One region of the Streptomyces sp. NPDC043861 genome, then DNA from elsewhere that is predicted to be linked to it. Evidence: riboswitches for the same ligand, from Rfam matches in the RefSeq annotation. Region 1 holds a riboswitch; each other region holds the start of a gene.

Region 1 (7,706 bases):
GCCTGGCAGGGGCCGTCCGGGGGGTGCCTTGAGCGCGGCGTCGCTCGCGTAACGGCCGGCCGCGAACGTGGCCGCACCGATACCTAGCAGGGTGGTGACGGCCGCTGCCGTCGCTGTAGCCGGGCGCACTGTTCCAGTGTCGTCATGCCCCGGCACTGCTGCCAGTGGGCGCGTCCCAGGGAGTGAACGCGCCCCGGCTGCCGACGGGGCTCAGCCCGGCTGGCCGTAGCCACGGAGTTTGTCGCGCACCTCGTCGACCTGGGCCCGGGAGAGCAGGGACGGCTCACGGCCGGGCAGGGAGCTCGCGGCGAGCCAGACCCTGCACATCCATTCCAGCTGGGCGGTCCGGTCGTACGCCTGGTCGAGTGAACCGCCGTACGTGACGGTCCCGTGGTTCCGGAGCAGACACCCCGTGCGGTCCGCGAGCGCGTCGAGCATGTTCCCGGCCAGCTCGTCCGTTCCGTAGAGGGCGTACGGGGCGACGCGGACGGGCCCGCCGAGGGCCGCGGCCATGTAATGGATCAACGGCAGTTCGGTGGTCAGCGTGGACACGGCGGTGGCATGCACGGCGTGGGTGTGGACGACGGCGGTCGCATCCGTGGCGCGGTAGATCTCCAGATGCATCGGCAGCTCACTGGTGGGGGTGAGATCGCCGATCAGCCGCTTCCCGTCCAGCCCGACGGCGACGACGTCCTGCGCGCCGAGTCTGTCGTAGGGCACTCCGCTCGGAGTGACGAGGACGAGGTCACCGGCGTCGGTCGGGACGCGTACGGAGACGTTTCCCGAGGTCCCGACGACGAGTCCGTCCGCCACGGTCCGGCGGGCGGTGGCCACGAGGCCGGCCCATGCCTTCCCGATGAGGTCCTGCCGCTGCTTCTCCTGCTGCCACCCGGTCATGCAGTGATCCTTCCAGGCCCTCCACCGCTCACGGGCCGGGGTGACCGGAATCTCCTCGGCGGTTCACGGACGGCGCCGGCGGGGTCCGGGGCACGGTGGCGAAATGCCCTTCAGGCCCTCCCCGACACGGATCCACCGGACTCCGCGGTCCCTCCGCTTCACAAGCGGAGGGGGAGAAACTCGCTTGGTGACACCGCAACGCCCGACCCAGTTCATCTTCCGTTCACCCAGATTGCCTACGTTCGGCGGGCCACTGACGTCCAATAGAAGCCTGGGTAAATGGAAAACATCACGCTTCTCCTCGGGATCGTGATCATTACCGCTCTCGTGTTCGATTTCACGAACGGTTTCCACGACACAGCCAACGCGATGGCGACGACCATCTCGACCGGTGCACTCAAGCCGAAGACGGCGGTGGCCATGTCCGCCGTGCTCAATCTCGTCGGCGCCTTCCTGTCCGTCGAGGTCGCCAAGACGATCTCCGGCGGAATCATCAACGAAGAGGGCATACGCACAGAAGTGATCTTCGCGGCGCTCGTCGGCGCCATCCTGTGGAACCTCTTCACCTGGCTGCTGGGCCTGCCGTCCAGCTCCTCGCACGCACTCTTCGGCGGTCTGATCGGTGCGGCCGTGATGTCCGCCGGCTTCTCCGCCGTCGACGGCGGCACCATCGTCACCAAGGTCCTGATCCCGGCCGTCGCCGCCCCGCTCGTCGCCGGCCTCGCCGCGTTCTTCGCGACGAAGCTGACGTACAAGATCGGCAGCACGGCCGACGACAAGGCCACCTCCAAGGGCTACCGCGCCGGCCAGATCGCCTCGGCCGGGCTCGTCTCCCTCGCCCACGGCACGAATGACGCGCAGAAGACCATGGGTGTCATCACCCTGGCCCTCGTCACGGGCGGCGTCCTCGCCCCCGGCTCGAACCCCCCGATGTGGGTCATCGTCGCCGCCGGTGTGGCGATCGCGCTCGGCACGTACCTCGGCGGCTGGCGCATCATCCGCACCATGGGCAAGGGCCTGACCGACCTCCGGCCGCAGCAGGGCTTCGCCGCCCAGACCAGCGCGGCCACGGTCATCCTGGCCTCCTCGAACCTGGGCTTCTCGCTCTCCACCACCCAGTCGTGCTCCGGCGCCGTGATGGGCGCGGGCCTCGGCCGCAAGGGCGGTGTGGTCCGCTGGTCCACCGCGACCCGGATGTTCGTCGCCTGGGGCCTGACCCTGCCGGCCGCCGGTCTGGCCGCAGCAGGCGCCGAGTTCCTGACCGCTCAGGGCACCTGGGGCATCGTCGCCGTCGCGGTGCTGCTGATCTCGGGCTCGGGCGCCATCTGGGCGCTCTCGCGCCGCAAGCCGGTGGACCACACGAACGTCACCGACGACGAGATCGGGGAGCCCGCGGGTGTGATCACCACCGCCATCGCCGCCGTCACCCCGCCTCCCACCGTGGCCGCGGCCGAGGAGCTGAAGGCCACCATCCCGGCACCCGCCGGTGAGACCTCCCCCGCACCCACCGCCACGGTGTAAGGAAAGAACGAACAGCATGAAGATCGACTGGGCAGCTCTCGGCTCCGTCTTCGGCGTGAGCCTCGTCGTCACCGTCGCCCTGGTGGGCATGTTCACCCTGGGCATCGTGGGCCTCTCCCGGCAGGAAGCGGCCGCCGCGCAGGGTGGCTCCGCGCCCCTCGCACGCACGGGCGCCTACGCCTCCTTCGCGCTGTGCGCGGCCGCGGTCGCGTACGGCATCTATCTGATCGTGATCTGACGGCCCCGAACCGCGGACGATCCCACAGGGCAGGAGCCGGACCTCTTCCGAGAGGTCCGGCTCCTGCCGTGTCCGGGACCCGTGTGGGACTCCGCACACTGTCCCTGCGCAGGTCAAAGGCGAGTTGACGGGTGTTCGCGGCCCATGGTGGACTTCCGGAGCCATTACGGCGGCAGAAGAGGAAGCCGGTGCGAATCCGGCGCGGTCCCGCCACTGTCACGGGGTGTACTCCCGGAGCCAGGAACTCTCTCCCGCCGGTCACGTCGAGCCAGGGCGCGGACCCTGAGTGAGGACGAACATGCCTGCCGAGCCGGGAGGCTGGGGGGGTGTCTCCCCAGGGATCACTTTTGCGTGCGGTGCCGCAGCCGGACTTGCCGGCGACCTGCTTCTCGGCGATCCGCGCCGCGGGCATCCGGTCGCCGCGTTCGGCCGGGCCGCCGCTGCCGTCGAACGGGCGCTCTGGCGCGACCACCGGGGCTGGGGCGCTCTGCACACCGCCGTGTGCGCCGGCGGCGCGGTCGCGATGGGCGCGTTCGCCGCTGCCGGCCTGAGCCGTTCCCGTACCGCGTCCGTCGCCCTGGTCGCGGCCGCCACATGGACGGTCGTCGGCGGTACTTCGCTGGGCCGGGAGGCCGAAGCGATCGGCGCGGCGCTGGCGGCCGGGGACATCGAAGCCGCCCGCGAGCGGCTGCCCCATCTGTGCGGGCGTGACCCGCAGGCACTCGACGGCCCCGGGATCGCCCGCGCCGTCGTCGAATCAGTCGCCGAGAACACCTCCGACGCCGTCGTCGGGGCCCTGGTGTGGGGCGCGCTCGCCGGGGTGCCGGGGCTCGTCGGCTTCCGCGCCGTGAACACCCTGGACGCCATGGTGGGGCACAGATCTGCCCGCTACCGACGGTACGGCTGGGCGTCGGCGAGGCTGGACGACGTGGCGGGCTGGCCGGGTGCACGCCTCACCGCCGGACTCGCGGCAGTCGCGGGCGGCGATCCGCGCGGTGCCGTACGGGCCTGGCGCCAGGACGCCGCGAAGCATCCGAGCCCCAACGCGGGTCCGGTGGAGGCGTCGTTCGCGGGCGCGCTCGGGGTAAGGCTCGGGGGGACGCTCTCGTACGGCGGGCGGGTCGAGCACCGGCCCGTGCTCAACGCAGCGGGGCGCGCCGTCGAGGTCGCGGACATCGGGCGGGCGGTGCGGCTGTCGCGGCGCGTGGGCGTACTGGCGCTTGCGGTGTGCGCGGGCACGCGGCTCGTGCACGGGGCAGTGAGGGGGAAGCGGACATGAGCGGTGGTGGACTGCTGGTCGCCGGGACCACGTCGGACGCGGGCAAGAGCGTCGTCACGGCGGGGATCTGCCGGTGGCTGGTGCGCCGGGGCGTGAAGGTAGCGCCCTTCAAGGGGCAGAACATGTCCCTCAATTCCTTTGTGACCCACGAGGGGGCGGAGATCGGCCGGGCGCAGGCCATGCAGGCCCAGGCGGCCCGTGTGGAGCCCTCGGCGCTGATGAACCCGGTGCTGCTCAAGCCGGGCAGCGACCGCTCCAGCCAGGTCGTCCTGATGGGCAGGCCGGTGGGCGAACTGAGTGCGCGCGGCTACCACGGGGGGAGGCAGCGGGAGCTGTTCGAGCCGGTGGTGGAGTGCCTGGAGAAGCTCCGGAGCACGTACGACGCGGTCATCTGCGAAGGAGCCGGCAGCCCCGCGGAGATCAACCTCCGCCGCACCGACATCGTGAACATGGGCATCGCCCGGGCCGCGCGTTTTCCCGTGCTGGTGGTCGGGGACATCGACCGGGGCGGGGTGTTCGCGCAGTTCTTCGGCACGACCGCACTGCTCGCCCCCGAGGACCAGGAACTGGTCGCGGGCTATCTGGTCAACAAGTTCCGGGGCGATGTGACGCTGCTGGAGCCGGGTTTGGAGATGCTGCACGGGCTGACCGGACGCCGGACCTACGGCGTCCTGCCGTATGCGCACGGACTCGGCATCGACGAGGAGGACGGCCTGCGGGTCTCACTGCGGGGGGCCGTTCGCGAGTCCCTGACCGCGGCCCCGGTGGGTGAGGACGTGCTGCGCGTGGCTGTGTGCGCCGTACCGCTGATGTCCAACTTCACCGACGTGGACGCGCTGGCGGCCGAACCCGGCGTCGTGGTGCGTTTCGTGGACCGCGCCGAGGAGCTCGTCGACGCCGATCTGGTGGTGGTTCCCGGTACCCGCGGGACCGTGAAGGCGCTCGGCTGGCTGCGCGAGCGCGGGCTCGCGGACGCCATCGCACGGCGCGCGTCGGAGGGCCGCCCGGTGCTGGGCATCTGCGGCGGATTCCAGGCCCTGGGCGAGCGCATCGAGGACGACGTCGAGTCACGGGCCGGCGAGGTCGAGGGCCTCGGCCTGCTGCCGGTACGGGTGCGGTTCGCGCAGGAGAAGACCCTGGCGCGACCGTCCGGGGAGGCGCTCGGGGAGCGGGTCGAGGGCTACGAGATCCATCACGGAGTCGCCGAAGTGACCGGCGGTGAGCCCTTCCTGGACGGCTGCCGGGTCGGCGCCGTCTGGGGCACCCACTGGCACGGCTCGCTGGAGAGCGACGGCTTCCGCCGGGCGTTCCTGCGGGAAGTGGCGGCGGCCGCCGGGCGCCGTTTCGTACCGGCCCCGGACACGAGCTTCGGCCTGCTGCGCGAGGAACAGCTGGACCGCCTCGGCGATCTGATCGAGGAACACGCCGACACGGACGCGCTGCTGCGGCTGATCGAGAGCGGAGCGCCCTCGGGGCTGCCTTTCGTCGCGCCGGGTGCGCCGTGAGAGGCGGGATGCCGCTCGGGCGGGAAGAGATCCCCGGGCCGGCCGACGAACGACTGGACGTGCCGGTGGGGCGCGAGCGGGAGGATCGGAACGTATGAGTGGTGCTGTTCATTACCCCTTCACCGCGATCGTGGGCATGGACGATCTGCGGCTGGGACTACTGCTGAACGCGGTTTCGCCCGCCGTGGGCGGGGTTCTCGTGCGCGGCGAGAAGGGCACCGCCAAGTCGACCGCCGTGCGCGCGCTGGCGGCCCTCATGCCGGACGTGGACGTCGTGTCGGGATGCCGGTTCTCCTGTGCGCCGGGGGCGCCCGATCCCGCCTGCCCGGACGGCCCGCATCGGGACGGGGCCGGGATGGCACGTCCGACGCGGATGGTGGAACTGCCCGTCGGTGCCTCGGAGGACCGGCTGGTGGGGGCGCTCGACATCGAACGGGCCCTCGCGGACGGCGTGAAGGCCTTCGAGCCGGGTCTGCTCGCGGACGCGCACCGAGGGGTGCTCTACGTCGACGAGGTCAACCTTCTCCACGACCACCTGGTGGACCTGCTTCTGGACGCCGCCGCGATGGGCGCCTCGTACGTGGAACGCGAGGGCGTGTCCGTGCGCCATGCCGCACGCTTCCTGCTCGTCGGAACGATGAACCCCGAAGAGGGTGAGCTGCGGCCGCAGTTGCTCGACCGTTTCGGGCTCACCGTGGAGGTCGCTGCCTCACGGGAACCGGACCAGCGGGTGGAGGTCGTCCGGCGGCGGCTTTCGTACGACGACGACCCGGCCGCCTTCGCCGCACGCTGGGCGGACGAGGAGGCGGCGCTGCGCGAGCGGATCGTCGCAGCCCGGGATCTGCTGCCTCAGGTCGAGCTCGGTGATGCAGCGCTGCGGCAGATCGCGGCGACCTGCGCGGCGTTCGAGGTGGACGGTATGCGCGCCGACATCGTGATGGCCCGGACCGCCACCGCGCTGGCCGCCTGGGCGGGGCGTACCGACGTACGGGAGGAGGACGTACGGCAGGCCGCCCTGCTCGCGCTCCCCCACCGCCGGCGGCGCAATCCCTTCGACGCGCCCGGCCTCGACGAGGACAAACTCGACGAGACGCTGGAGCAGTTCGGCGGCGACGACGAGCCGGAGCCCGACCCGGACGGAGGGCCCGAAGGGCCCGACGGCGGACCCGGAGGCGGTGGCGGAATCCCGCCACAGGGGGAAGGTCCGGATGCGCAACCGCCCGCGGACGGCCCCGAGCAGGAACCGTCCGCGGCCGGCGCCCCGGGGCCGGGCGCGGGCGAGCAGACCGCCGTGAGGGCCGCCGAGCCCTTCCGCACCAAGATGCTGACCGTGCCCGGGCTCGGCGAGGGCGCGGCCGGGCGCCGCTCACGCGCCCGTACCGAGCACGGCCGCACCACCGGGGCCCGGCGGCCCCAGGGAGCGCTCACCAAGCTGCATCTGTCGGCAACCGTGCAGGCCGCGGCCCCGCACCAGCGGGCGCGCGGTCGTTCGGGCACGGGTCTGGTGGTCCGGCGGGACGATCTGCGCCAGGCGACCCGTGAGGGCCGCGAGGGCAACCTCGTGCTGTTCGTCGTGGACGCCTCCGGGTCGATGGCGGCACGCCGGCGGATGGGGGCGGTCAAGGGCGCGGTGCTGTCGCTGCTGCTTGACGCGTACCAGCGGCGCGACAAGGTCGGTCTGATCACCTTCCGGGGCAAGGACGCCGATGTGGCGCTGCCGCCGACGTCGTCGGTGGACGCGGCGGCCGCGCGTCTGGAGCAGCTGCCGACGGGCGGGCGCACACCCCTGGCCGCGGGCCTGCTCAAGGCCCACGACGTGCTGCGGGTCGAGCGGCTGCGCGATCCCGCGCGCCGCCCCCTGCTGGTGGTGGTCACGGACGGCCGGGCGACCGGTGGACGTGGCGGTGACGCGCTCGCGCTCGCCTCGCGCGCCGCCCGGCTGCACGCCGCCGAGGGCACGGCGGGCGTGGTGGTGGACTGCGAATCCGGCCCGGTACGACTCGGGCTGGCCGGCGATCTCGCCCGTGAACTCGGCGGCACGGCCGTCACGCTCGACGAGCTGCGCGCCGACAGCATCGCCGGACTGGTCAGGGACGTACAGGCAAGCACGGGAACCAACAGGAGGGCCGCGTAATGCCGCAGGGACAGCCGACCACCGTTCCGGACGACGGACTCACCACCCGCCAGCGCCGCAACCGCCCGCTGGTGATGGTGCACACGGGCATCGGCAAGGGGAAGTCGACCGCCGCCTTCGGAATGGCGCTGC
Region 2 (7,706 bases), on a different contig from region 1:
CCTCGTACGTCACGGACTCCTCGAGGCCGTCCAGCCAGGTGTCGGACTGCTCGAACTGCTTCGGGTCGACCTCGGCGAAGGCGCCCTTGACCACGTATCCGAGCATCTCGGTGTTGCCCATCTCGACCACATCCGGGGCCTTGTCCGTGGCGAGGACGGCATCGAGCTTGGCATTCTTGTCCGGCCAGCCGTAGTACTCGTGCTTGATCTTGATGCCGGGGTGCTTCTTGACGACCGCGTCGTCGGCCGCCTTGACCAGCTCGGGCCAGTTGTTCTGGGCGTCGACCGTCAGCCAGACGGTGAGTTCCTTGGCGTCCGCCCCGCCCTTGTCCCCGCCCTTGTCGCTCTCGGAGCCGCACGCGGCAATGCCGACCATCATGCCTGCGACGCCGATCGCCGCGATGAGCTTGCGCTTCACGCCACCCTCCTCAGGATGCTGCAACCCCCCGCCCACCGCGAAGACATACGGAGACATACGCCGAGTACTGCTCGTGGGGCTGGGACCCGGTCTTTAATGGTTTAGACCAGTACTCGGGAGCTTGGCCTAGACCTTTAGGGGTGTCAAGGGTGTATAAGAAGGGCTGTCGCGTCCGTTATCGGACCGACACCTGAGGGAGGGCGACGACCCGCGACCGGACCGTGCCACCATGTGAGCCGTAACAGACGGAGGAGCCGGTGACGGCAGCAGCACACGAGTCGGGAAGGCAGGCCATGGCCACGGACGGGGGCGGCACGGAGGCCGAGAACGGGACGACGACCCGCACGGCCCGCGTGCCCAAGTACTACCGGCTCAAGAGGCATTTGCTCGACATGACGGAAACGCTGCCGCCCGGCACGCCCGTACCGCCCGAGCGCACGCTTGCCACCGAATTCGACACCTCGCGCACGACCGTGCGCCAGGCCCTGCAGGAGCTGGTCGTCGAGGGCCGGCTGGAACGCATCCAGGGCAAGGGCACGTTCGTCGCGAAGCCCAAGGTCTCGCAGGCGCTCCAGCTCACCTCGTACACCGAGGACATGAAGGCGCAGGGCCTCGAGCCCACCTCCCAGCTGCTGGACATCGGGTACGTCACGGCCGACGACACGCTCGCCGGGCTGCTGGACATCTCGCCGGGCGGACGCGTGCTGCGGATCGAGCGGCTGCGGCTGGCCAGTGGCGAGCCGATGGCGATCGAGACCACGCATCTGTCGGCCAAGCGCTTCCCCGCGCTTCGGAGGTCGCTGGTCAAGTACACCTCGCTCTACACGGCACTGGCGGAGGTGTACGACGTCCATCTCGCCGAGGCCGAGGAGACGATCGAGACCTCGCTGGCCACACCACGCGAAGCGGGACTGCTCGGCACCGACGTCGGCCTGCCGATGCTGATGCTGTCCCGCCACTCACTGGACAGGAACGGTGAGCCGGTGGAGTGGGTGCGCTCGGTGTACCGCGGCGACCGCTACAAGTTCGTGGCGAGGCTGCAACGACCCGAGGCGGACTGACGGCCGGGGGCCCGGGGGTCGCCCCCGGAACGAGGCGGACCGACGGCCGGTGCGGAGGTCCGGGCCGAGTCGCGGCACGAGCGGTACGGATGAGCCGCTCAGCGGTTGAAATAAGCCGTTGAGCGGTTGAATTCAGCCGCTCAACGGTCGAACCGACCGCTGGGCGATTGCCTCTTCCGTTATCCGGACCAGGGTTCCATCAAGCTGAACCGTCCCCTAGATTGCCTGCGCGTTACATCAGCGCAGCTGATCAGCGAGGGGACGGAGCCGCTCATGTCCGAAACACCCGCAGAGAGAAAACCCGCAGTCACCCCGCTACGGGTGGTGGTGGCCCTCTGCCTGATCGCGCCGTTCGCGGCGATGCTCTGGGTCGGTTCGTACGCGAAGACCGACCCGGCGTTCGCCGGTATCCCGTTCTTCTACTGGTACCAGATGCTCTGGGTCGTGATTTCGACCGCACTGACGATGGTCGCGTACAAGCTGTGGCAGCTTGACCAGCGCGCCCGCAAGGAAGGGGCGTCGCAGTGAAGGACGGCGTGAACGGCGTCGCACTCGCCGTATTCATCTTCTTCTTCCTGGCCGTCACGGTCATGGGCTTCCTGGCCTCGCGCTGGCGCAGGGCCGAGAACGAGAACAGCCTGGACGAATGGGGCCTGGGCGGGCGGTCGTTCGGCACCTGGGTGACCTGGTTCCTGCTCGGCGGCGACCTCTACACCGCCTACACCTTCGTCGCCGTACCCGCGGCGATCTACGCGGCGGGCGCTGCCGGTTTCTTCGCCGTGCCGTACACGATTCTCGTCTACCCGCTGATCTTCACCTTCCTGCCGCGGTTGTGGTCGGTGTCGCACAAGCACGGATATGTGACGACGTCGGACTTCGTCCGCGGACGCTTCGGCTCGAAGGGGCTGTCGCTGGCGGTCGCGCTCACCGGCATCCTCGCGACGATGCCGTACATCGCGCTGCAGCTCGTCGGCATCCAGGCTGTGCTGGACGTCATGGGCGTCGGCGGCGGTGAGAACACCCACTGGTTCATCAAGGATCTGCCGCTGCTGATCGCCTTCGGTGTGCTGGCGGCGTACACCTACTCGTCCGGTCTGCGGGCACCCGCGCTGATCGCCTTCGTCAAGGACACCCTGATCTATCTGGTGATCGCGGTCGCGATCATCTACATCCCCGTCAAGCTCGGCGGCTTCGACGACATCTTCACCAAGGCGGGCGACGCGTTCGCGCAGATCAACCCCGCGACCGACAAACCGCGGGGTGCGCTGGTGCCCGGGGAGCTGGGCCAGTGGGGTTACGCCACGCTGGCGCTCGGATCCGCGCTGGCCCTGTTCATGTATCCGCACTCGATCACCGCCACGCTGTCCTCGCGCAGCCGTGACGTGATCCGGCGCAACACCACCATCCTGCCGCTCTACTCGCTGATGCTGGGGCTGCTGGCGCTGCTCGGGTTCATGGCGATCGCGGCCGGAGTCAAGGTGACGAACGGTCAGCTCGCCATTCCGCAGCTGTTCGAGAACATGTTCCCCGACTGGTTCGCGGGGGTCGCGTTCGCGGCCATCGGCATCGGCGCGCTGGTACCGGCGGCGATCATGTCGATCGCGGCGGCGAACCTGTTCACGCGGAACATCTACAAGGACTTCCTGAAGCCGGACGCGACTCCGGAGCAGGAGACCAAGGTGTCGAAGCTGGTGTCGCTGCTGGTGAAGGTGGGTGCCCTGGCCTTCGTCCTGACGATGGACAAGACCGTCGCCATCAACTTCCAGCTGCTGGGCGGCATCTGGATCCTCCAGACCTTCCCGGCCCTCGTCGGCGGCCTGTTCACCCGGTGGTGCCACCGCTGGGCGCTGCTCGCGGGCTGGGCCGTCGGCATGATCTACGGCACAGTGGCGGCGTACGGCGTCGCAAGTCCGACGCAGAAGCACTTCGGAGGGTCATCGGCGGAGATACCGGGAATCGGGGAGATCGGCTACATCGGCCTGACGGCCTTCGTGCTCAACGCGGTGGTGACCGTCGTCCTCACCCTCGTGCTGCGCGCCGTGAAGGCCCCGGACGGTGTCGACGAGACGTCTCCGGGGGACTACACGGCGGACGCCGGGGACCCCGGGGTCGAACCCGAACTCCCGAAGGTGGGCGCAGTCACCCACTGACGCGTGTGTTTCCCGGCGCCGGCCGGCACGGGCCCCATGAGCCTGTGCCGGCCGGCGTTCGTGTCCGTCCGAAACGGCACCGCATTGTCCCCGCACCCCCTCCGCGGCCTTGGGAACATGGGGTGTTGAGGCAACCGGCCGGGGGAACGGCCTCGAGCCGCCCTCGTGCACATGGAGGAAACTTCGGATATGGACATCTTCGTCAGAAGGGCCGAACCCTCGGAGTACGAGGCCCTGGGGGAGCTCACGGCACGGGCCTATCTCGACGGCAGGCTGCTGGACTTCGGCGAGGAGGACCCGTACCTCGACCGTCTGAGGGACGTCGTCGCCCGGGCCCGACAGGCCGAGGTACTGGTCGCGGCGGACCGGGACGGCCGGGTGCTCGGCGGGGTGACCTTCGTTCTCGGCGGGGCGCCCTGGGCCGACATCGCCGAGGACGGGGAAACCGAGTTCAGGATGCTGGCGGTCGCCACGGAAGCGCGGGGGCGGGGCGCCGGGGAGGCACTCGTCAGGGCGTGCATCGAGCGGGCCAGGGACACCGAAGGCTGCCGGAGGCTCGTCCTGTCGACGCACCCCCGCATGCACGCCGCGCACCGCATCTACGAACGAATCGGCTTCGTCAGAACGCCCGAGCGGGACTGGTGTCCGCTGGCGGACGTGCCTCTGCTGGCCTACAGCCTGGAGCTCTGAGAACCGCGGCGACACAACATGTGGGGGGTGCCTCAAGCCACCGCCCCTACATGTATGCTCATGCTCGCTGTCGCCGCAGGGGAATCCGGTTCGAGTCCGGAACTGTCCCGCAACGGTGTGCCGGTGTGCCTTTGCGGTGTCGCACAGGGCATACACCTGCGAGTCCGAAGACCTGCCGACGGCGCACCCGGACCGTCCGGCCCGGGTGCCGACGACGTCCGGGCCTCGCGGAAACAGGTCGGTGGACGCGGTGCACCCTGCCCCCGGGCGAGTGCGCCCGTGCCCCGTGCCCCCGCCGGCCCCGAGCCGAGCGAGGGAGAGCACCCTGTGACCATCGCGCCGCCCGATCCTGCTTCAACGCAGTCCGCCGATGGGCCAGGTACCGCGCTGCTGCGCATCCTGACCGACCTCACCGCCGATCTCCCCGACACGGACCCCGGCCGCGTCGCCGCGGCCGCCCTCCGCGGCCGCCACGCGGGCTCGGACGAGGCCGAGTTGCGCGAACTCGCGACCGAGGCCGCCGCTGGGCTGATCTCCGAGGACCCGGCCTACTCGCGCCTCGCGGCCCGGCTGCTCACCCGCACGATCGCGGAGGAGGCGGCCACACAGGGGGCGGTCGCCTTCTCCGACTCCATCGCCGTCGGGCACCGCGAGGGCCTGATCGCGGACCGCACGGCCGCGTTCGTGCAGACGCACGCCGCGCGCCTCGACGCGCTGATCGACCCTGCCGCCGACGACCGCTTCGGGTACTTCGGCCTGCGCACCCTCTTCAGCCGCTACCTCCTCCGGCACCCGATCACCCGCAAGGTCATCGAGACCCCGCAGCAGTTCATGCTGCGTGTCGCCGCCGGCCTCGCCGAGGACGAGTCGCCCAGGGCTCTCGACGAAGTCGCCGCGCTGTACGGGCTGATGAGCCGGCTCGACTACCTGCCGTCCTCCCCCACCCTCTTCAACTCCGGTACCCGCCACCCCCAGATGTCGTCCTGCTATCTGCTGGACTCCCCGCTGGACGAGCTGGACTCGATCTACGACCGCTACCACCAGGTGGCGCGGCTCTCCAAGCACGCGGGTGGCATCGGTCTCTCGTACTCCCGTATCCGCTCGCGCGGTTCGCTCATCCGCGGCACCAACGGCCACTCCAACGGCATCGTGCCGTTCCTGCGCACGCTGGACTCCTCCGTCGCCGCGGTCAACCAGGGCGGTCGCCGCAAGGGCGCGGCCTGTGTCTACCTGGAGACCTGGCACGCGGACATCGAGGAGTTCCTGGAGCTGCGCGACAACACGGGTGAGGAGGCGCGGCGTACGCACAACCTCAACCTGGCGCACTGGATCCCGGACGAGTTCATGCGCAGGGTGAACGAGGACGCCGACTGGTCGCTCTTCTCGCCCGCCGACGTCCCCGAGCTGGTCGACCTCTGGGGCGACGAGTTCGACGCCGCCTACCGCAAGGCGGAGGAGGCGGGCCTCGCCCGCAGGACCATCCCGGCCCGCGACCTGTACGGCCGCATGATGCGTACGCTCGCCCAGACCGGCAACGGCTGGATGACGTTCAAGGACGCCTCGAACCGCACCGCGAACCAGACCGCTGAGCCCGGCACCGTCGTCCACTCCTCCAATCTCTGCACCGAGATCATCGAGGTGACGAACGACGGCGAGACCGCTGTCTGCAACCTCGGATCCGTCAACCTCGGCGCGTTCGTCACCGACGGCGGCACCGGTGCGGACGCCATCGACTGGGAGCGGCTCGACGCCACCGTCCGCACGGCCGTGACCTTCCTGGACCGGGTCGTCGACATCAACTTCTACCCGACCGAGCAGGCCGGCCGCTCCAACGCCAAGTGGCGTCCGGTGGGCCTCGGCGCCATGGGCCTGCAGGACGTGTTCTTCAAGCTGCGGATGCCCTTCGACTCCGCCGAGGCGCAGGCACTGTCGACCCGGATCGCCGAGCGGATCATGCTGGCGGCGTACGAGGCGTCCTGCGACCTGGCCGAGCGCAACGGCCCGCTGCCCGCCTGGGAGCAGACCCGTACGGCGCGCGGTGTGCTGCACCCGGATCACTACGGCACAGCCGTGGAGCTCAACTGGCCGGAGCGCTGGGCCGCGCTGCGTTCCCGGATCGCCACGACCGGGATGCGCAACTCCCTCCTGCTCGCCATCGCGCCGACCGCGACCATCGCGTCGATCGCGGGTGTGTACGAGTGCATCGAGCCGCAGGTCTCCAACCTCTTCAAGCGCGAGACGCTCTCGGGTGAGTTCCTCCAGGTCAACTCCTATCTGGTGGACGAACTGAAGAAGCTGGGCGTGTGGGACGCGCAGACCCGTGAGGCGCTGCGCGAATCCAGCGGCTCGGTTCAGGGCCTCAACTGGATCCCGGCGGACGTACGGGCGCTGTACCGCACGGCGTGGGAGATCCCGCAGCGCGGCCTGATCGACATGGCAGCGGCACGCACCCCGTTCCTGGACCAGTCGCAGTCGCTGAACCTCTTCCTGGAGACGCCGACCATCGGCAAGCTCAGCTCCATGTACGCGTACGCCTGGAAGCAGGGCCTGAAGACGACGTACTACCTGCGCTCCCGCCCGGCGACCCGCATCGCGCGCGCCGCGTCCGCAACCGCCGCCACCACCGCCCCCATTCCCGCACAGCAGGCGGCGCCCGACGCCGACGCCATCGCCTGCTCGCTCGAGAACCCCGAGTCCTGCGAGGCCTGCCAGTAATGCCCACCGAAGCCACCACCGTCAAGAACCTGCTCGACCCCGGCTTCGAGCTGACCCTCCGTCCGATGCGCTACCCGGACTTCTACGAGCGCTACCGGGACGCCATCAAGAACACCTGGACGGTCGAGGAGGTCGACCTCCACTCCGACGTCGCCGATCTGGCCAAGCTCTCCCCCGGCGAGCAGCACCTGATCGGCCGTCTGGTCGCCTTCTTCGCGACCGGCGACTCCATCGTCGCGAACAACCTGGTGCTGACGCTCTACAAGCACATCAACTCCCCCGAGGCGCGGCTGTATCTGTCGCGGCAGCTCTTCGAGGAGGCCGTGCACGTCCAGTTCTATCTGACCCTGCTGGACACCTACCTCCCGAACCCGGAGGACCGCACGGCCGCTTTCGCTGCCGTCGAGAACATTCCCTCGATCCGCGAGAAGGCCGAGTTCTGCTTCAAGTGGATGGCCGCCCTCGACGGGGAAGGGGGGGTGGAGAAGATCGACCGCCTGGAGACCAAGGCGGACCGCAGGCGCTTCCTGCTCAACCTGATCTGCTTCGCCGCCTGCATCGAGGGCCTGTTCTTCTACGGGGCGTTCGCGTACGTCTACTGGTTCCGTTCGCGCGGTCTGCTGCACGGTCTGGCGACCGGCACCAACTGGGTGTTCCGGGACGAGACCATGC
Region 3 (7,706 bases), on a different contig from region 1:
GTCGATTGCAGTGGACATCAGGCACTTCCTGGAGGGGGAACCGCACACACCATGAATCATCCAGAGTGTGTGATTTCTTTGTATCACACACAGCGTATGATTCGCGGTTGTGGTTTCAATCACACGACCCGTATGATTGATGGGTAGGGTGGGTCCATGCAGCAGCCCCTCCATCGCCGTCGGCCGAGTCCTGGCAACCCGCGCGTCCAGCGCACCCGCAGCCGCGTCCTGACCGTCGCGCGCGAACTGCTGCCCCAGGTCGGACCGACCGGGCTGACGTACGCACTGCTGGCCGAGCACGCCGACGTCACCCGTCAGACCCTCTACCGCCACTGGCCCAACCGGGCCGCGCTGCTCTTCGACCTGATCCTGGAAGGACCCGACCTCGGCAACTACCCCGAGCCGGGCAGCGATGTACGCACCGTTGCCACCGATTGGCTGAAGAGCCTGCGCGCCGGCATCGGCGAACCGGCCATCCGCACCGCAGTACTGGCCGTCACCGCCCAGGCCGACCACGACCCCGAAAGCGCCCAGGCTCTGCTGCGCATCGGCCAGGACCGGCGCGCGGCCCTGAACAAACTGCTGGAACCCTCGGGCGTCCAGATCGACGAAGCCGAGTACACCCTGCTCTACGGTCCGGTCCTCGCCCGGCTCTTCCTCGACCGCAGCCAGGTGTCCGACGAGTTCATCGACGCCGCCGTCACGCAGTGGCTCACCACACTCGACAACCCGCGGCGGCCGGGAACTCGACGAGCACGAAAGGCACCGGGACCAACGGCGTGAGCGGAATCGGCGGCGGAGGCGGAGACGGCTCCGCGAACCGGGCAGGAGTCCGCCGTCCGGCCCGGTGCCGGCAGCGGTGGTCCGCCGCAGGGACCGCGCGGTGCAGGGCGTGCGCAGCCGGTTCAGCCGGGAGTCCTGCATACGTGGGTCGAGGTGGAGCTGCAGGTGCAGGCAGACGTCGTTGACGTCCCGCAGGTCCGGCCGGAAGTCCTCCCGGTAGGCTCGGTCGCTCCGGTACGGCCGGTACGGCCGGTGGTTGGTACGGCCGGTGGTTGGTACGGCCGGTGGTTGGTACGGCCGGTGGTTGGTACGGCCGGTGGTTGGTACGGCCGGCGTGGACCGCGCTCCAGAAGTCGCCGTCGTGGTCGAGCAGTTCGAGCCCGGTCTCGTGCATGCCGACCGCCTCGGTGAGCGCCTTCCCGCCGTGGACTCGGCGGTGGAGCGGCAGGCGCTCCCGAAGGCGACCAGTCGCCGCACCGGGTCCTTGACGAACGCGGCGACGACCGTGACGTCGAACGCCGACGGGATGCGCAGGAAGGCCACCTGGAGACCGGCGGTCCGGGCCTCGGCCACGGCAGCACGACGGGGCCGCCCGGTTCGGGGGCGAGGGCACTCGCCGGTGCACCGCTCAGCCACCACAGAGAGACGGCGTCACGCTCCAGCACCTCTGCCAGAGCAGCGCGTTGTGCCTGCTCGGGACTTGAGCCGGCGGCAGTGCCCGCAAGGATCGGGTAGTTGGTGGGCGGCTCGTCGCGGTGCGCACCGCGGAAGTAGTTGACGTAGGCCAACGACGCGGGAACGAGGACGTCCTCCCCGTCGACGAGATCCGTGCCCGGCACCCAGGCGATCTCCAGGTTGCCGCACCGCGCATGACGAGAAAAGCTCACCCGCCTCACCGCAGGCGGGATCCATGGCGTCGCGGCCGGATCGCCGCCGCATACGGATGGTCCTGGATCACCTCATTCCGAGAGGATCGCCGGGGATCACGGTGATGTGCGGTACCCCGGTACGGGGATGCGGTACGACTTCCGCATCGACGCGGTAGACCTCGGCGAGGAGCTCTGACGTGAGGACCTCCCCGGGGGACCCGGTGGCCACCACACGACCGCCGTCCATCACGCAGATGCGGTCGCAGAACGCCGCGGCCAGGTTGAGGTCGTGCAGGGCGACGACCGCCGTCACGCCGAGCCGGCGGACGAGGCGCAGCGTGTCGAGCTGGTGCCGCAGGTCCAGGTGGTTGGTCGGCTCGTCCAGCACCATCGTCCCGGCGCGCTGGGCCAGCGCACGGGCAATGAGCACCCGCTGCTTCTCGCCGCCCGAAAGCCGGCTGAAAGGGGCGTGCGCCAGCCCGGCGGCGTCGAGTTCGCCCAGCGCGCCCATGACGATGGCGCGGTCGTCGGCGTCGTCGCCCTCGAAGGCACGTTTGTGCGGAGTGCGGCCCATGGCCACGACGTCGTACACCGAGAGCTCGAAGTCCCCGGCCGACTCCTGCAGGACTGCCGCCAGCCGGCGTGCGAGGTTCTTCCCGGACATCCGCCGGACGTCCTCGCCGTCCAGCACCACCCGCCCCGAAGTGGGGCGCAGCGCCCGGTACACCGTGCGCAACAGGGTCGACTTGCCTGCGCCGTTGGGGCCGACGAGCCCCACCATCTCGGTGGGAGCCACCTGAAGTGTCACCCGGTCCACCAGCGTCCGCCCGTCCACGACGACCGAAACGCTCTCTGCGGCCAGCATGCCCGGCGCCGTGGTGGCCGTGGTCGTCCGCGTCATGCGGACCTCCGTCGCATCAGCCACAGGAAGAAGGGCCCGCCGACCAAGGCGGTGAGGATGCCCACGGGTATCTCCTCCGGGCTCACGACGGTGCGCGCCGCCAGATCCGCGGCGATGAGGAACGCGGCACCGAGCAGTGCTGCGGCGGGCAGCGCACGGCGGTGGTCGGCCCCGACGACCAGCCGCACCACGTGCGGCATGATCAGGCCGACGAAACCGATCTGGCCGCTGACGGCGACGATCGTGCCGATCATGACGGCGACCAGGGTGAACAGTGCGGCACGGAAGCGGTGCACGTCCAGGCCGAGGGCCACGGCGGCCTCCTCCCCCGCGAGCAGGAGGTTGAGCGGGCGGCAGACCCCGAGCAGGACGGCCGTACCGAGGAGGACGGCACCGGCGGGAATCCACACCACCGTCCAGGTAGTGCCGGCCAGTCCGCCGAGCATCCAGCGCAGCGCCGACTGCGTCTTGTGCGGGTCGTTGGACGTGACGACCAGGAGGCTGGCGAGCGCGGACAGCACCTCGGCCGTCGCCACGCCTGCCAGGACAAGCCGCACGGTCGTCATCCGCCCGCCGGACCGGGCCAGGAAGTAAACGGCGACCAGAGCTGCGAGAGCGCCGAGGAACGCGGCCACCGGCAGGGAGAACACACCGAACAGGGTGACGTTGAAGACGAGGACCAGCACCGCACCGACCGATGCGCCCGACGAAACGCCGAGCAGCATCGGGTCCGCGAGGGGGTTGCGCACAAGTGCTTGCAGCGCCATTCCCGACACCGCCAGGCCCGCGCCCACCACGCCCGACAGCAGCACCCGGGGCAACCGGACGTCGATGACGATCGTCTCGCGGACCGGTGTCCAGGTCGGTTCGGCGAGCGAAGGGTGCAGCCGGTGCAGCAGGATGCCCCAGACCTGGTCGGCCGGGACACTGATGGACCCGGCCGCGATCCCGAAGGTGGCCGCGACGGCCAGCAGCGCGGCGAGCAGTACGAGGACGAGCGGGTAGGGGATCCCCGGGCGGCGAACGGCGGCGGCACCCGCCGCCGTTCGCCCGCTCGTCGGGCCACGCGCCCCGGTCGTCCCTTGCGTATCCGTCGCCTCCGCCACACCCGTGGCGTCGGTCACTTGAACCGGTCCGGGTGAACCTGGCGGGCCAAGGACTCCACACCGGACGGCACCCGGACGCCCAGCACCGTGGACGAGAGCGGCAGCACCGCGAACCGCCTGTTCTTGACGGCGGGTACGTCCTTCAGCGCCGGGTTCGCGAGGAGGAACTTCTTCTTGTCCTCGACGGGTTGGTCGCCGTAGTCGTAGATGACGATCACCTCGGGCGCGCGCTCGGCCACCTGCTCGAACGACACGTCACCGAACGCCTTGTCCAGGTCGGCGAAGAGGTTCACCCCACCGGCCTGCTTGATCATCTCGTTGCCGATGCCCGCACCGCCCGCGGTGAAGGCGGTCTTGTCACCGCTGTCGTACACGAAGGTCTTCACCGGGGTGACTCCGGCGAGCTTGTCCTCGACCGTGTCCAGCGTGACGTGGAGCTCCTTGAGCTGCCGCTCCGCCCGGTCCGGCACGCCGAAGATCTTCGCCACGTTCCGGATCTCCTGGTCCATCGTGGCCATCGTCACCGGCCCGGACGGGCACTCCTCGATGTTCAGATAGGAGTTGACCCCCGCCTTGGAGAGGGCGTCGCGGCTGCGTCCTTCCTTCTCGTCGAATGTGCTGGCGAAACCGCCGTAGGCCACGTCCGGTTCGGCGGCGAGCAGCGTCTCGAACGAGGGGTACTCCTTCGCCAGGACCTTGATCCCGTCGTAGGCGTCCCGGTACTTCGGGAGGATCTTGTCATCGAGATAGGCGGTGCCCACCATCGAGTCCTGCAGCCCCAGTGCCAGCATGACCTCGGTCGCGTGCTGGTTCAGCGACACCGCGCGCTGCGGGGGACGCTGATAGGTCGTCTTCACACCGCAGTTGGACACGGTGACCGGGAAACCCTTGGCAGCGGAGTCCGCCGACGGGGCGTCGTCCCGGGTCACGGTGCCGCCGCAGCCGGATATCAGTACGGCAGCGGCCATGGCCGACAGCAGGGATGTCGGGCGCTTGCCCATCAAGGATCCTCTCACCGCAGGGTGGTCCTGAACGGTCCGGACGGTGGTCCGGTGGCTGGTCGGAATCGGGACTCGTCGGAGGACGCCCGGTCCGGCGTGGGAATGTGCGGGGCGTGTTCGGGTCAGCCGGCGTCGGGGAGTGCCCTGGACCGGACGCGCCGTGGCGGGGTGAAGGCGTAGAGCTCGAGGATGTCCGGCAGCGCGGCGAGGCCCGGTCCGCCGGCCCGTACCCAGGCGGCGATGTCCTCGGTCGCCGCCGCGTCGTTGACGAGACCGAACCAGGCCGGCCTGCCGCCCGCGGCGCGGCCCTCGGACGAGGGCTGCACGACGATCACGTTCGCCTGGTCGCACACGTCGAGACAGTCGGAGACACGAACCGGCGCGTCCATGGCGAGACGCGCGGTCTGCTCCCGATGATCGACGCCGGTCACCTTGGGGCTGCCGCAGCAGCAGTCCCTGCACACCACGATCCGGCACGGAACGGAACCGGCAGGTGACGGTCTCCTGGGCATTCCGACAAACGCTCCTCTCCGGGGAAATCCGCCCCAGTCACTTCGAGGAGGCGACCGCGTGAGTCTCCTGGCTCTCGGGTCAGTGCTCGTCCCGGCCTTCCCACCCGCATGGGGGCAGTGGTCTGTTCGGGATCCGCTCGCCGATCACAGTGGCGGGACCGCGCCGGATTCACACCGGCTTCCTCGTTCCGCCGTCGCCTATTCGCGGGACATCATGACAGAAAGACTCTCCACGTCATAAGTCCGCGGTCGGACCGCCCGGGGGGAACGGCGGCACGCGGCCCCCGGGAGCGAGCGACGTGCGCCTCCGTGGGGCTCACGCGCGCCCTGTACAAACAGGCCGGTCCGTGGTCACATCGAGCGGCCCGCCCCCTGCTCAGCCTGTCGGCCCGGCCCTGGTCGGTGGACCAACCCCGGCAGCTCCCTCGCCTGGCTGCCGGGCGCGCCCTTCACCGAACCATGGCAGCGCGGCATCGCCTTCGACTTCGCGACGTCACTGGGCCGGGGACACCGGGGCGGGCCATCACCGGCTTCATCCGCGTCACCTTCGCCGGGCCGGCTGTCCTGACGACCTTCCGCCGCACGGTCCGCAAGGCCCGCCTACAAGGAAGCGACCGAGCGCGGGTGGGTGCGCACACGGCCGGGACAACGGAGCGGCCGGGCGCGGGTGATGCGCCGTCGGCGCATCCCTGGCGCGGCGCCCCCTCCTGAGCCGTCGGCAGCGAGAGCCCGGTCCGGTCACCGGCACCTGAGCATGCATCAGTCCAGTCCGCGTCCGATCGGGGGAATGCGGACCCGCACCCGCGCTCCTCCAGCGCAGTAAGGGGAGCAATCCGACCATGACTGTTACCGCGAACATCGACACCACCCGCCGGGTGGCGACACTCATCAACGTCTTCACTGTCGCACCCGACCGCCAGGCCGAGCTCATCGCGCTGCTGGCGCGCGCCACCGAGGAAACGATGAAGCACCAACCCGGCTTCGTCTGTGCCAACTTTCATGCCTCCCAGGACGGCGAGCGCGTCATCAACTACGCCCAATGGGAGTCCGAGGCGCACTACCATGCGATGCTCACCGACCCGGAGGCCCGCGCCCACATGGACCAGGCAGCGACGATCGCGACGGACGCACAGCCGCGGCTGTACCGGGTCGAGTCAGTGCACGCCAAGTGAGGTGCGAGCACGGCATTCAGATCCCGTCCGGGAAGAGCAACCCAGCCGGTCGACGCTCACGCATGACCCTCAACGACCGTGCCACCGCCGAGCGTGGGGCCCGGAACATCACCGCATGACTGCGTGAGCACCGCCGATGGTGCCGCACCGCAGGAACTCGCCGCTGCCACCGGTGCCGGCGTCCCGTGAGTGACGGACCGGATCGTGCCCGCTGAGGCTCGCCTCGGCCCGACGCCGGGCCGATGGGCCGGGAGCCGACGGGGGCCGACGGGGCGGGGCATCGAGCGCGGTCAAGGCATCGACCGGAACTTGGCACGGCACGCCGCGAGCGAAGCAGGCGCAGGAAGGTCCGTGACACACGGGTGCTCCCCTCCCATGGAGTCGGCCACCAGCTGTCCCGAGTTCCCGGAAAGCCGTGACGGGCCGGGGCATTGAGGGCGGTGGAGGGAGCACGCAAGCACACCCGCCATGCCTCGTGCCCCGGTGGGCCGTGCCTGTGCGCATCGCCCCTCCGCGCACGGGGTATCCCGCAAGCAGTCCCTGCGGTCGCCGGCAAGCCGGTGCTCCGCACCCCTGGAGGTGGAAAGCATGACCGACATCAGCGGGCTGGAGCCTGTGGCGACGTTCTGCGGAAAGTGCGACTGCGGCTGTCCGCAGCTGTTCGTGGACCCCCGCGCCCCCATCGAGCGCCGGATCGTCCTGACCGACGATTTCGGACAGCGTGTGCAGATGAGCGCCGACCAGTTCTCCTCGCTGGTCGACGATGCGAAGAACGGCAAACTCGACGGCATCGCCCTGGCCTGACAACGGCGGGACTTACGAGACCGGAGGCCAGGACGTATGGGCCCGCCCTGGCCTCCACGCATGCCCCGGGGCAGGCTCGGTTCGACTCGAGCTCCGTTCGAGGCTCACGGCAGTGGCCCCGAGCAGCCGGCCGACGGTGACGGCGCCTGCTCGAGTACGGCCCCATGAGCACCGCCCCGTCCCGCGTCGGGCCGTCCCTCATGCCGTCGGCAGCCGCCTGCCGACGGTGTGGGCCACAGCCCTGGCGCGGGCCACCGGACGCGCGGTCGCCCCGCCGATCGCACGGCGCGCGGAACGATGTCCCCTGACCGCCGCATGACGCGAACGGTGGGCCAAGGACGGCTTGCCGTGCGTGTCGGCAACGGCGATCAGCAGGCCTCCCAGCATGGACAGGTCCGTGCAGAGGTGGCTCCGCAGCCGCGCACGTTCCTCCGGGTCCTCCGGCGTGCGGTACCGGTCCTCGGCCGACATGGTCGCGGCCAGGGTGAGGGCGAGAGCCGACGCGGACAGACGGGGGAAACGGCCCAGGGCCATCAGCACACCCGCGCCGACCTGCAC
Region 4 (7,706 bases), on a different contig from region 1:
CCGACATCGCGGGCCACGACCACGGGCGTGTCCGGTGCACGGTGTTCCAGCAGCAGTTCACGGGCCTTGGCCACCTGCCAGGTGCGGCTGCGCGAGCCCGGGTTGTAGAGGGCCAGCACGAGATCGGCGGAGGCAGCCGCCCGCAGGCGCTCCGCGATGACCTCCCACGGCTTGAGCCGGTCCGAGAGCGAGATCGTCGCGTAGTCGTGGCCCAGCGGTGCACCGGCGCGGGCCGCCGCGGCGTTCGCCGCGGTCACACCCGGCAGGACACGCACGGGCACGCCCCGGTACGGCTCCTCGGACGCGACCTCCAGCACCGCCGTGGCCATCGCGAAGACCCCGGGGTCGCCGCCGGACACGACGGCGACGCGCCGCCCGCGCCGTGCGAGGTCCAGGGCGAGCTCGGCGCGCTCCGACTCCACCTTGTTGTCGGAGCCGTGGCGGCGCTGGCCGGGGCGGGCCGGTACCCGCTCCAGGTAGGTCGTGTAGCCGACGAGGTCGTCGGCGGATGCGAGCGCCCCCCGGGTCTCGGGCGTGAGCCAGAGCGGGCCCGCGGGGCCGGTGCCGACGACGACGACCTCGCCCTCGGCGCGGGCGGCCGGAGGCACTTCGTCGACCCGGCTCGGCAGCACCGCGACCGAGAAGTACGGCACCGACTCCGGGTCCACGTCCGCCAGATGTTCCGTGCGCTCGCCCTCCATCGTGGCCCGCTCCACGTAGTGCGCGTCGTCCAGCCGGCCCGCGCGGTCCAGAGCACGGCGCACCGCCGGGAACGTACGTCCCAGCTTCATGACCACCGCCGAGTCGGTCGAGGCGATACGGGCCGTCAGCTCCTCCTCCGGCAGGGTGCCGGGGATGATCGTCAGCACTTCCTCGGCCTCCACCAGCGGCTTGCCGAGCCGGGCGGCGGCCGCACTCACCGAGGTGACGCCGGGGACGACCTCGGTCGGATAGCGATGGGCCAGGCGCTTGTGCATGTGCTGGTAGGACCCGTAGAAGAGCGGGTCGCCCTCCGCCAGCACGGCCACGGTCCGTCCGGCGTCGAGGTGCGCCGCGAGCCGCTCGGCGGCCTCCTCGTAGAAGTCGTCGAGCGCACCCCGGTAGCCACCGGGGTGGTCGGTGGTCTCGACCGTGATCGGATACATCAGGCGCTCTTCGATGTGGTCGGAGCGCAGGTGCTTCGCCACGATCGAGCGGGCGATGGAACGGCCGTGGCGGGCACAGTGGTACGCCACGACGTCCGCCTCCGCGATGACCTCGACCGCTCGCAGGGTCATCAGGGACGGGTCGCCGGGGCCGAGCCCGACGCCGTACAGCCGGCCGCGCTTCTCGGTGCTCATTCCGCCTCACTCGCCATTGCGTTGATCGCCGCGGCCGCCATGGCGCTGCCGCCGCGCCGCCCGCGCACCACCAGGTGGTCCAGTTCCGAACCGTGAGCGGCGAGCGCGTCCTTGGACTCGGCCGCGCCGATGAAACCGACCGGGACGCCGATGACGGCGGCGGGGCGGGGCGCCCCCTCCTTGATCATCTCCAGGAGCCGGAAGAGGGCGGTGGGTGCGTTGCCGACGGCGACGACCGCTCCGTCGAGACGGTCGCGCCACAGCTCCAGGGCGGCGGCGCTGCGAGTGGTGCCCAGTTCGGCGGCGAGCGCCGGCACGGACGGGTCGGAGAGCGTGCAGATCACGTCGTTGTCGGCGGGCAGCCGCTTGCGCGTGACTCCGCTCGCCACCATCTGGGCGTCGCACAGGACGGGGGCACCCGCGCGCAGGGCCGCACGGCCGCGGGCCACCACCTCGGGCGAATAGGCGAGATCGCGGACGAGATCGACCATGCCGCAGGCGTGGATCATCCGCACCGCGACCTGGCTGACATCCGCGGGGAGCGCGGCGAGGTCGGCTTCGGCGCGGATGGTGGCAAAGGACTGGCGGTAGATCTCCGCCCCGTCCTTCTCGTAGTCGAACACTCTGCTCTCGCTCATTTCGTCGTCGTACGGGTACGGGTGTGGGTACGTGCCCTGGCCACGGCGTCCTCGAGTTGTGCGGGTGACGTCACGGGTACGCCGACCCCGTGCACGCTCACGCGGTAGCTGCCGTCGCCGGTGGCCACGACGTCCACGTACTCCTCCTGCGGATGGCCGCATCTGCGCTCGCAGCCCGACCAGTACACGGGCAGTGCGCCCGGTCGGGCCTTCGCGTCGGCTCTGACGTCGGCCAGGGACTTGGCGCATCCGGGCCGTCCGGTACAGGCGCCGACGCCGTACCAGGGGGAGTCGGCGCTGGTGATCAGTCCGGCGCCGGCCAGCCGCGCAAGGCGTGCCCGCGCCGCTTCGCGATCGGCGAATCCGGTCACGACGATCCCGCGCCACGGGGTGAGCCGTACCTCGCCCGAGGGCTCGGGAAACAGTGCGCGGACCTGCGCGACGGTGAGCCGACCGAGCGGCGCGGCGACGGAAACGGTCCAACGGCCGGGCCCTTCGACGACCCCGGGCCGGGGGCCCCGCCCTCCGGGCACGCCCGGCAGCGGACCGTCACCGTCGGCGGTGACCGCGTGCCCGTCCTCCGGTGGGCCGGGTGGCCGGGCCGGTTCCGCCGGGATGCCCGCCCTTTCCAGATATGCGCCGAGCGCCATGTCCTGTGCGGCAGGCAGCTCCCCGACGCGCCAGGCGCCCGTGCCGGCCGCGGCGGCCGCGGCGAGGAAGGCTTCGGCGGCGGCGACGGCCGCCCGCGGGGCATCGGCGGCGGGGACGCGGAAGGCGGCCTTCCCGGCCCGCACGACGGCCGAGTCGCGCATCCGGTCGCCCGCCGGGTTGCCCGCCCGGTCGCCCGGCTCTGCGAGCAAGGTCACATCGGCGCCGAGCCCGGACACATCGCCACGCCCGTCGTCCAGAGCGAACAGGAACCGGCCTGAGAGGCCGGCCGCCCATCCGGTCGCGCACAGCAGTGCGTCCAGTTCGCGGGTCCACAACTGCACGTCCGCGCAACCGAGTCCGTCCAGGCCGGCGAGCGGTGAGGCCACGATGTTCCGCACCCGCTCATGGGTCTCGGTCGGCAGCAGGCCGGTCTCCCGCAGCAAGCTCGCGAGCCGCGCTCCGCACGCCTCCCCCAGGCCCCGCAGCTCGACGTTCCCCCGTGAGGTGATGCTGAGCGACCCGTCGCCCAGCGACTCCGCCGCATCGGCCAGGACTGAGAACTGACGAAACGTCAAAAGCCCGCCGGGCAGGCGCAGTCGGGCTAGCAGCCCGTCGTCCGCCGCATGCAGCCGCAGTGCGCCGGGGCAGGCGTCGCCCCGGTCCCGTATGCGAGGTTCGCCCGGGTCTGCTGGGGTTGAGGGAGTGGGCGGCATGGCGGCGAGCATACCCACGTCCTTCCAGGTGGCCCCCCTCCTGGCAGCGGGCAGCCTCTACTATGCAGACGGCACAGGGTCCCAGGACCCTAGGGAGGAAGCCCGGTGGGAATCCGGCGCGGTCCCGCCACTGTGAGCCAGGCCTCGTCCACGGGGTCCGGTGAGTCAGGAACTCCCGCCGTCCTCACGACCACCCGGGGCGCGGACACCCCGAGGAAGGCCTGGCGCACGCCATGATCCTGCTGTTGTCGACCTCCGACACCGACCTGCTCAGTGCCCGTGCGGCCGGGGGCCCGGTCGAGTACCGGTTCGCCAACCCCTCGCGGCTCCCGCTCGACGAGCTGCCCGCCCTGCTGGACGGCGCCGACCTCGTCGTCGTACGCCTTCTCGGCGGAATCCGCGCCTGGCAGGAGGGCCTCGACATCCTGCTCGCCCAGCAGAAGCCGGTCGTCGTCCTCAGCGGTGAACAGGCTCCCGACGCCCAGCTGATGGAGGCGTCCACCGTCCCCATCGGCATCGCGGCCGAGGCGCATGCCTATCTCGCCCACGGCGGTCCGGACAATCTGGAACAGCTCGCCCGTTTCCTGTCCGACACGGTCGTGCTGACGGGCCACGGATTCGAACCGCCGGCCTCCGCGCCCACCTGGGGCCACCTGGACCGCGAGACGAGGAGCGCTTCGGGCCCCACGGTCGCCGTGCTCTACTACCGCGCCCACCACATGAGCGGCAACACCGCCTTCGTCGGCACTCTCTGCGACGCCATCGAGGACGCGGGCGCCCAGGCCCTCCCCCTCTACGTCGCCTCCCTGCGCGCCCCCGAGCCCGAACTCCTCGACCGGCTGCGGGGCGCCGACGCCATCGTCACCACTGTCCTCGCCGCGGGCGGCACCCGCCCCGCCGAAGCGCAGGCCGGCGGCGACGACGAGTCCTGGGACGCGGGCGCGCTCGCCTCCCTCGACGTGCCGGTGCTGCAGGCCCTGTGCCTGACCGGGACGCGCAGTGCCTGGGAGGAGAACGACGAAGGGCTGTCCCCGCTGGACGCCGCCAGCCAGGTCGCCGTGCCCGAGTTCGACGGGCGCCTGATCACCGTCCCGTTCTCCTTCAAGGAGATCGACGAGGACGGCCTCCCGGCGTATGTCGCCGACCCCGAGCGGGCCGCCCGTGTCGCCGGTATCGCCGTGCGCCACGCCCGGCTGCGCCACATCCCGAACGCCGAGAAGCGCCTCGCCCTGGTGCTGTCCGCGTATCCGACCAAGCACTCCCGCATCGGCAACGCGGTGGGCCTCGACACCCCCGCGTCCGCCGTCTCCCTCCTGCGCCGCCTGCGCTCGGAGGGGTACGACTTCGGTGCCGAGGAGGAGGTGCCCGGCCTGGAGTCGGGCGACGGCGACGAGCTGATCCGCGCGCTCATCGAGGCGGGCGGCCACGACCAGGACTGGCTCACCGAGGAGCAGCTCGCCCGCAACCCGGTCCGTATCCCGGCCGCCGACTACAGGCGCTGGTACGCCACGTTGCCCGCCGAACTGCGCGAGCACGTCGAGGAGCACTGGGGCCCCGCGCCCGGCGAGATGTTCCTGGACCGGTCCCGCAACCCCGAGGGCGACATCGTGCTCGCCGCGCTGCGCCGCGGGAACCTCCTGATCGTCATCCAGCCCCCACGCGGCTTCGGCGAGAACCCGATCGCGATCTACCACGACCCCGATCTGCCGCCCTCGCACCACTACCTCGCCGCCTACCGCTGGATCGCCGCCTCCGCCGACGACGGCGGCTTCGGCGCCGACGCGATGATCCACCTCGGCAAGCACGGGAACCTGGAGTGGCTGCCCGGCAAGAACGCGGGCCTGTCCGCCGCCTGCGCCCCCGACGCGGCGCTGGGCGATCTGCCGCTGATCTACCCGTTCCTGGTCAACGACCCGGGCGAGGGCACCCAGGCCAAGCGCCGGGTGCACGCCACCCTCATCGACCATCTCGTCCCGCCGATGGCCCGCGCCGACTCGTACGGCGACATCGCGAGGCTCGAGCAACTGCTCGACGAGTACGCGCAGATCTCCTCCATGGACCCGGCGAAGCTCCCGGCCATCCGCGCCCAGATCTGGACCCTGATCCAGGCGGCGAAGCTGGACCACGACCTGGGTATGGACGACCGGCCCGACGACGACGGCTTCGACGACTTCCTGCTCCATGTCGACGGCTGGCTGTGCGAGGTCAAGGACGCCCAGATCCGGGACGGTCTGCATGTCCTCGGCGGCGCTCCGACCGGACCCGAGCGGGTCAACCTCGTCCTCTCCATCCTCCGCGCCCGTCAGATCTGGGGCGGTACGGCCGCGCTGCCCGGACTGCGCGAAGCCCTCGGCCTCGACGAGTCCGCGGCCACCCGTACCACCGCCGACGAGGCTGAGGCCGCCGCCCGTGCCCTGGTCGAGGCGATGGAGGCGGCCGACTGGGACCTGGCCGCCGTCGCCTCCGTGGCGGAGGGGCACGGAAAGGCCGTCGCCGACATCCTGGCCTTCGCCGCCCGCGAGGTCGTCCCGCGGCTGTCCGCCACGACGGACGAGCTCGACCATGCGGTGCACGCGCTGAACGGCGGCTTCGTCCCGGCGGGTCCCTCGGGCTCGCCCCTGCGCGGACTGGTCAACGTCCTGCCGACCGGACGCAACTTCTACTCCGTCGACCCGAAGGCCGTCCCCTCCCGGCTCGCCTGGGAGACCGGCCAGGCCCTCGCCGACTCGCTGCTGACGCGTTACCGCACCGACAACGGCGACTGGCCCACCTCCGTCGGCCTCTCCCTGTGGGGCACCAGCGCGATGCGCACCGCCGGTGACGATGTCGCCGAGGCCCTCGCGCTGCTGGGCATCCGCCCCGTCTGGGACGACGCGTCGCGCCGGGTCAGCGGTCTGGAGCCCGTCCCCGCCGAGGAGCTGGGCCGCCCGCGCATCGATGTCACGCTACGGATCTCCGGCTTCTTCCGGGACGCGTTCCCGCACGTCATCGGCCTGCTCGACGACGCGGTGCGGCTCGCCGCCTCGCTCGACGAGCCCGCCGAGGTCAACTACGTACGCGCCCATGCCCAGGCCGACCTCGCCGAGCACGGCGACGAGCGCCGCGCCACCACCCGTATCTTCGGCTCCCGCCCGGGCACCTACGGCGCCGGTCTCCTCCAGCTGATCGACTCCCGGGACTGGCGCACCGACGCCGATCTCGCCGAGGTCTACACGGTGTGGGGCGGCTACGCCTACGGCCGCGGTCTCGAAGGCCGCGCCGCGCGCGAGGAGATGGAGACGGCGTACAAGCGGATCGCGGTCGCGGCGAAGAACACGGACACCCGCGAGCACGACATCGCCGACTCCGACGACTACTTCCAGTACCACGGCGGGATGGTCGCCACCGTCCGCGCCCTGCGCGGCCGGGCGCCCGAGGCGTACATCGGCGACTCGACCCGACCCGAGACGGTCCGCACCCGCACCCTCGTCGAGGAGACCTCGCGCGTCTTCCGCGCCCGGGTCGTCAACCCCAAGTGGATCGAGGCGATGCGCCGCCACGGCTACAAGGGGGCCTTCGAACTCGCCGCGACCGTGGACTACTTGTTCGGCTACGACGCCACCACCGGCGTCATCGCCGACTGGATGTACGACAAGCTCACCCAGACCTACGTGCTGGACCCGGAGAACCGCGAGTTCCTCCAGCAGGCCAACCCCTGGGCCCTGCACGGCATCGCCGAGCGCCTGCTGGAGGCGGAGTCGCGCGGCATGTGGGAGAAGCCCGACCCGGCGGTCCTCGAGGCGCTGCGCCAGGTGTTCCTGGAGACGGAGGGGGATCTGGAGGGCGGGGACGATTAGGTCCGGGGCTGCGCCTGCGGACCTGTCCCCCGGGTGCCGGGCGGGCCGGGCAACGGCCCGCCCGGTGCACGAGGACTCCTGGGCTCACAGCTCCTTGCAGAAACACACGTCCGCATGCCCGCCCGGCATGCCCTCGACGCGGTGCGTCTCCACGTACCCGAGCCGTTCGTAGAACTGCGGGGCCTGGAAGGTGTACGAGGACAGGTACATCCGTGTGCAGCCCCGCGCCCGCGCCTCCTCCTCGGCCGCGTGCAGCAGCTTGCTGCCCCACCCTTCGTGGCGGTGCCCTGCGTCCACCCACAGCATGTCGACGAAGCCGCAGTCGCCCCACGTCGATCCGGTCAGCCCGCCGATCAGCTCCCCGTCGTCGCCCGTGACCCGAGCGAAGAACTCCTGCTCCTCGGCGCCGCTCGCCCGCGCGTTGAAGTCGTCCAGCTCCTGGCCCAGGCGCTCTTCGAGCACGTCGTCCTCTTCGCCCACATGAACGTCCATCCGTCGAACGTACTGCTCGGGGCCGCCGACGTAAGG

The links. Region 1 has a riboswitch for cobalamin ahead of AC068D_RS13860 (cobalamin biosynthesis protein). Riboswitches for the same ligand answer to the same signal wherever they lie in the genome.
Region 2: another riboswitch for cobalamin. It lies ahead of AC068D_RS21900 (ribonucleoside-diphosphate reductase subunit alpha); the one in region 1 lies ahead of AC068D_RS13860 (cobalamin biosynthesis protein).
Region 3: another riboswitch for cobalamin. It lies ahead of AC068D_RS27080 ((2Fe-2S) ferredoxin domain-containing protein); the one in region 1 lies ahead of AC068D_RS13860 (cobalamin biosynthesis protein).
Region 4: another riboswitch for cobalamin. It lies ahead of cobN (cobaltochelatase subunit CobN); the one in region 1 lies ahead of AC068D_RS13860 (cobalamin biosynthesis protein).

What each region holds. Positions count from the first base shown of each region.
Region 1 is NZ_JBWKDP010000005.1:66,698-74,403, forward strand. Features, by position in the region: gene AC068D_RS13840 (alpha/beta hydrolase) at 1-129, opposite strand, end outside; gene AC068D_RS13845 (class II aldolase/adducin family protein) at 211-897, opposite strand; gene AC068D_RS13850 (inorganic phosphate transporter) at 1,177-2,418, shown strand; gene AC068D_RS13855 (hypothetical protein) at 2,435-2,656, shown strand; cobalamin riboswitch at 2,788-2,923, shown strand; gene AC068D_RS13860 (cobalamin biosynthesis protein) at 2,955-3,935, shown strand; gene AC068D_RS13865 (cobyric acid synthase) at 3,932-5,440, shown strand; gene AC068D_RS13870 (putative cobaltochelatase) at 5,535-7,574, shown strand; gene cobO (cob(I)yrinic acid a,c-diamide adenosyltransferase) at 7,574-7,706, shown strand, end outside.
Region 2 is NZ_JBWKDP010000009.1:218,597-226,302, reverse strand. Features, by position in the region: gene AC068D_RS21925 (extracellular solute-binding protein) at 1-418, opposite strand, end outside; gene AC068D_RS21920 (GntR family transcriptional regulator) at 712-1,479, shown strand; gene AC068D_RS21915 (DUF3311 domain-containing protein) at 1,753-2,007, shown strand; gene mctP (monocarboxylate uptake permease MctP) at 2,004-3,629, shown strand; gene AC068D_RS21905 (GNAT family N-acetyltransferase) at 3,819-4,319, shown strand; cobalamin riboswitch at 4,374-4,513, shown strand; gene AC068D_RS21900 (ribonucleoside-diphosphate reductase subunit alpha) at 4,647-7,034, shown strand; gene AC068D_RS21895 (ribonucleotide-diphosphate reductase subunit beta) at 7,034-7,706, shown strand, end outside.
Region 3 is NZ_JBWKDP010000013.1:161,076-168,781, reverse strand. Features, by position in the region: gene AC068D_RS27105 (TetR/AcrR family transcriptional regulator) at 157-783, shown strand; gene AC068D_RS27100 (YcaO-like family protein) at 906-1,670, opposite strand; gene AC068D_RS27095 (ABC transporter ATP-binding protein) at 1,738-2,553, opposite strand; gene AC068D_RS27090 (FecCD family ABC transporter permease) at 2,550-3,677, opposite strand; gene AC068D_RS27085 (ABC transporter substrate-binding protein) at 3,674-4,663, opposite strand; gene AC068D_RS27080 ((2Fe-2S) ferredoxin domain-containing protein) at 4,783-5,172, opposite strand; cobalamin riboswitch at 5,213-5,402, opposite strand; gene AC068D_RS27075 (antibiotic biosynthesis monooxygenase family protein) at 6,012-6,344, shown strand; gene AC068D_RS27070 (hypothetical protein) at 6,933-7,148, shown strand; gene AC068D_RS27065 (DoxX family protein) at 7,347-7,706, opposite strand, start outside.
Region 4 is NZ_JBWKDP010000003.1:487,914-495,619, forward strand. Features, by position in the region: gene AC068D_RS09820 (precorrin-2 C(20)-methyltransferase) at 1-1,340, opposite strand, end outside; gene AC068D_RS09825 (precorrin-8X methylmutase) at 1,337-1,978, opposite strand; gene AC068D_RS09830 (cobalamin biosynthesis protein CobG) at 1,975-3,342, opposite strand; cobalamin riboswitch at 3,398-3,536, shown strand; gene cobN (cobaltochelatase subunit CobN) at 3,576-7,178, shown strand; gene AC068D_RS09840 (GNAT family N-acetyltransferase) at 7,263-7,670, opposite strand.